DNA from 2 places in the Lacticaseibacillus paracasei subsp. paracasei genome. Region 2 is predicted to be linked to the other one. Evidence: a T-box and tRNA genes for the amino acid it is inferred to sense, from the RefSeq annotation. Region 2 holds a T-box; the other holds one or more tRNA genes.

Region 1 (2,369 bases), 440 kb from region 2:
CCGACCCGCACGAAAGGCGTAATGATTTGGGCACTGTCTCAACGAGAGACTCGGTGAAATTATAGTACCCGTGAAGATGCGGGTTACCCGCGACAGGACGGAAAGACCCCATGGAGCTTTACTGTAGCTTGATATTGAGTGTTTGTACCGCTTGTACAGGATAGGTAGGAGCCGTAGAGATCGGAACGCTAGTTTCGATGGAGGCGTTGGTGGGATACTACCCTAGCTGTATGAACACTCTAACCCGCGCCACTAATCGTGGCGGGAGACAGTGTCAGGTAGGCAGTTTGACTGGGGCGGTCGCCTCCTAAAATGTAACGGAGGCGCCCAAAGGTTCCCTCAGAATGGTTGGAAATCATTCGCAGAGTGTAAAGGTATAAGGGAGCTTGACTGCGAGACTGACAAGTCGAGCAGGGACGAAAGTCGGGCTTAGTGATCCGGTGGTTCCGTATGGAAGGGCCATCGCTCAACGGATAAAAGCTACCCTGGGGATAACAGGCTTATCTCCCCCAAGAGTCCACATCGACGGGGAGGTTTGGCACCTCGATGTCGGCTCATCGCATCCTGGGGCTGTAGTCGGTCCCAAGGGTTGGGCTGTTCGCCCATTAAAGCGGTACGCGAGCTGGGTTCAGAACGTCGTGAGACAGTTCGGTCCCTATCCGTCGCGGGCGCAGGAAATTTGAGAGGAGCTGTCCTTAGTACGAGAGGACCGGGATGGACGTTCCGCTGGTGTACCAGTTGTGCCGCCAGGCGCATCGCTGGGTAGCTATGAACGGCAGGGATAAACGCTGAAAGCATCTAAGTGTGAAGCCCCCCTCGAGATGAGATTTCCCATTCCTATATGGAAGTAAGACCCCTGAGAGATGATCAGGTAGATAGGCTGGAAGTGGAAGTGCAGCGATGCATGGAGCGGACCAGTACTAATCGGTCGAGGACTTAACCAAGTAAGCGTGCAAGCAGGCGCAGGTTTCTGCGACTGCGAACACATTTCGATGACAAGTACGTTAAGTTCAAGGCAGCAATTAAACAATGATAGCCAGTTTTGAGAGCGCAAAGTTCTCATAAGTGTGGTGGCGATAGCAAGAAGGATACACCTGTTCCCATGCCGAACACAGAAGTTAAGCTTCTTCACGCCGAGAGTAGTTGGTGGGAAACTGCCTGCGAGGGTAGGAAGCTGCCACGCTTACATATGGAGGATTAGCTCAGTTGGGAGAGCGTCTGCCTTACAAGCAGAGGGTCACAGGTTCGAGCCCTGTATCCTCCATTGAGCCGTTAGCTCAGTTGGTAGAGCAACTGACTTTTAATCAGTGGGTCGACAGTTCGAGCCTGTCACGGCTCAGAGAATTATTGGTTTTAAATGGCGGCTCAAGTCGATTTTTCGCCGACTTAGCTCAGTTGGTAGAGCATCTGTCTTGTAAACAGGGGGTCGAAGGTTCGAATCCTTTAGTCGGCATGGTACCAATAATTTGATAGCACCATGTTTCATGCGGAAGTAGTTCAGTGGTAGAACATCACCTTGCCATGGTGGGGGTCGCGGGTTCGAATCCCGTCTTCCGCTTTCCAAGCACAGTGCCGAGGGTGTGCTTGGTCAAACCTATCCTCGGCATTATCATGATTTGCACCCATAGCGCAATTGGATAGAGTGTCTGACTACGAATCAGAAGGTTGTAGGTTCGACTCCTACTGGGTGCATTATCGGGAAATAGCTCAGCTTGGTAGAGCACCTGGTTTGGGACCAGGGGGTCGCAGGTTCGAATCCTGTTTTCCCGATTGGACATTTTTGTCCCTTAGTTTTTCGCGGTGTAGCTCAGCTGGCTAGAGCGTCCGGTTCATACCCGGGAGGTCGAGGGTTCGATCCCCCCCGCCGCGATTGAGCTTGGACCTTTAGCTCAGTTGGTTAGAGCAGACGGCTCATAACCGTCCGGTCGTAGGTTCGAGCCCTACAAGGTCCATCTTTACAGGGTGGTCGCTGTTCGGTATAATCGATATGTTATTGTTATCGCGGGATGGAGCAGTTCGGTAGCTCGTCGGGCTCATAACCCGAAGGTCGCAGGTTCAAATCCTGCTCCCGCAATTTATATGGTTCCATGGTCTAGTTGGTTAGGACGCCTGCCTGTCACGCAGGAGATCACGGGTTCGAGTCCCGTTGGGACCGTTTGCGGCTCGGTAGCTCAGTCGGTAGAGCAATGCATTGAAGCTGCATGTGTCGGCAGTTCGATTCTGTCCCGCGCCATATTCATAATCATTTTTATGCGGGTGTAGTTTAGTGGTAAAACCACAGCCTTCCAAGCTGTTGTCGCGAGTTCGATTCTCGTCACCCGCTGCGGTTATGATCATGGGCCTATAGCTCAGTTGGTTAGAGCGCACGC
Region 2 (2,369 bases):
CCGCCCCTGTCCCAAATGCTGGATCAACATACGCATCCTCGATGATTGGAATCTTGCGATTAGCCAGCGGCAAAATCAGCTCTTTGCCAACTAAGTCCTGATAGCGTTTGTCACCAGGATGGACAGCAACGGCGGTATCGCCCATCATCGTTTCGGGACGGGTTGTGGCGATCTCAATATAACCGCTCCCGTCTGCGAACGGATATTTCACATGGTAGAAGGCGCCTTTATCATCTTCATGAATGACTTCGATATCCGACAACGCCGTACGGGCCTGTGGATCCCAGTTGACGATATATTCGCCCCGATAAATCAGGCCTTGCTTATACAACTCAACGAAGACCTTACGAACAGCCTCGTTAAGTCCCGTATCCAAGGTGAAACGCTCGCGGCTGTAATCAAGTGACAACCCCATCTTCGCCCACTGACTGTGAATCGTCTTGGCAAATTCGTCTTTCCATTCCCAAACTTTTTGAACAAATTTATCGCGCCCTAGGTCATAGCGGCTGATGCCCTCTTTACGCAACTTAGCTTCAACTTTGGCTTGGGTCGCGATTCCGGCATGATCCATTCCGGGCAGCCACAACGTATCAAAACCTTGCATCCGCTTTTCGCGAATCACAATATCCTGCAGCGTTGTGTCCCAGGCATGGCCCATGTGCAACTTACCCGTCACATTTGGCGGCGGGATGACAATCGAGTATGGCTTGGCTTTTTGATCACCGCTCGGTTTGAAAACATCCTCATCTAGCCATTCTTGATACCGGCCAGCTTCAACGGCCTTATGATCGTACTTAGGTGCTAATTCTTGCTCTTTCATTGGCTCCACCTCACATTTTTTTCTGTTCCTGCAGTAACGCGGCCCGCAAGCTGACTTACGAGAATAAAAAAAACCGCCCTAATTAAAAAAATTAGGACGAGTCAGCTCGCGGTACCACCTAAATTGGGAAACAATCCCCCACTTGGTTCAGGATAACGGCTGTCACCGGCCGCTCCCTACTCACTTCAGGACGGCAGCTCACAAGCTACAACCATAGCCTTTTTCAAGGTTTGCACCAACCACCTTGTCGCTGGAAAAAAAGACCATGGCCCTCTTGATCATTGCATTAGCTGAATTATAACTCGTTGATTTTGACGGGTCAATCGCTAGCGCTATCCTTTTCGGAAACATAGCCTGCTACGGCTCAGTTGTGCTACCCTTGCGACACTCGTTTAACCTGCTTTTGATGATCGACAAACAATAAGGCTTGCAGTTCACTGGTGAGATCAATGTAGCGAATCGTGGTTGTCGGTTTGGCAGGAACCGGTTTGGGAGCAAAGGTCAAAATGGCAGTGACGTTTTGCGCTTCTAATTGGCGCACCACTGCAGCTTGGGCCGAGCTTGGGACGCAGACAATAGCGGTGTGCATACTCGGACGCAATTTTTCAGATAAAGCGGCCAAATCATAAATCGGCACGCCGGCAATCGTTGTCCCGATTAATTGCGGATCGGTGTCAAAGCCCATCGTGATAGAAAGATCAGGGTTGCGGCGAAAATTATTCGTCAGCAAGGCACGGCCCAAATTACCACAACCCACCAACGCCATCTGTTCTTCTGAGTGGACTTCAAGCAACTCGCCAAAAACCTGTGCAAGCAAGTCAACCGAATAGCCATAGCCACTTCGGCCTAAATCGCCAAAATTAGAAAAATCACGTCGAATCGTTGCTGGGGCAATGTGCACCAATTTACTTAATCGATCAGACCGCACCCGTTTCTCGCCGGTCTGCTGCAAGTCTTTAACCGTTCGATAATACACGGGAATCCGTTTAATTGTTGCCTGTGATAACGCCTGCTTGCTGACTACCACTTTGAACACCTCCGCACGCTTTTGTTACTCTTTTCACATATTAGCTTACCAGAATTCGGCTTGCTTGGCTATCTTTTTTCAAAAGTAATGACTGGCATGAATCGTTAGGATTGTACTGATGTTATCATATCATCTGTCAGCGACCGGGCAGTTTGGTCTGTGCTTCTGACTTTATCACCACAGATAACCATAAGATGAAAACCGTCAAAAGTCTCAGCTTTTGTGAAATGTTTCCTTTATTAAATAAAAACGCCCGTTGTTTGCCATGACCACTATCATCAATAGGCAAACAACAGGCATTCTTTTTAAAGCAATTCAGCAATAACATCTTGATCTTGATTCATAAATTGATCCGATGACTTGATCTCCTGAATCTTCACGCCAGCCAGTGCGCGATCCATCAAGCCGGCGACATCAATTTTGCTTTCATAGTAACGCGCGCGATCCGTCTTTGGCTTAGTTTTCGGTGAAGGCGGCGCAAAAATCGTGCAGCAATCTTCAAATGGCATGATCGACAAATCA

The links. A T-box is a leader RNA that pairs with one kind of tRNA and senses whether it is charged. The one in region 2 lies ahead of LBPC_RS06225 (valine--tRNA ligase), so its partner is inferred to be a tRNA-Val.
Region 1: it encodes a tRNA-Val, which carries the amino acid that the T-box ahead of LBPC_RS06225 (valine--tRNA ligase) is inferred to sense. The anticodon was not compared.

What each region holds. Positions count from the first base shown of each region.
Region 1 is NZ_AP012541.1:801,643-804,011, forward strand. It holds rRNA gene LBPC_RS03865 (23S ribosomal RNA) at 1-944, shown strand, start outside; rRNA gene rrf (5S ribosomal RNA) at 1,067-1,183, shown strand; tRNA gene LBPC_RS03875 (tRNA-Val) at 1,192-1,264, shown strand; tRNA gene LBPC_RS03880 (tRNA-Lys) at 1,267-1,339, shown strand; tRNA gene LBPC_RS03885 (tRNA-Thr) at 1,381-1,453, shown strand; tRNA gene LBPC_RS03890 (tRNA-Gly) at 1,487-1,558, shown strand; tRNA gene LBPC_RS03895 (tRNA-Arg) at 1,619-1,692, shown strand; tRNA gene LBPC_RS03900 (tRNA-Pro) at 1,697-1,770, shown strand; tRNA gene LBPC_RS03905 (tRNA-Met) at 1,797-1,870, shown strand; tRNA gene LBPC_RS03910 (tRNA-Ile) at 1,879-1,952, shown strand; tRNA gene LBPC_RS03915 (tRNA-Met) at 2,001-2,074, shown strand; tRNA gene LBPC_RS03920 (tRNA-Asp) at 2,082-2,155, shown strand; tRNA gene LBPC_RS03925 (tRNA-Phe) at 2,161-2,233, shown strand; tRNA gene LBPC_RS03930 (tRNA-Gly) at 2,253-2,323, shown strand; tRNA gene LBPC_RS03935 (tRNA-Ile) at 2,338-2,369, shown strand, end outside.
Region 2 is NZ_AP012541.1:1,243,957-1,246,325, reverse strand. It holds gene LBPC_RS06225 (valine--tRNA ligase) at 1-820, opposite strand, end outside; T-box leader at 910-1,111, opposite strand; gene LBPC_RS06220 (redox-sensing transcriptional repressor Rex) at 1,194-1,847, opposite strand; gene thiI (tRNA uracil 4-sulfurtransferase ThiI) at 2,153-2,369, opposite strand, start outside.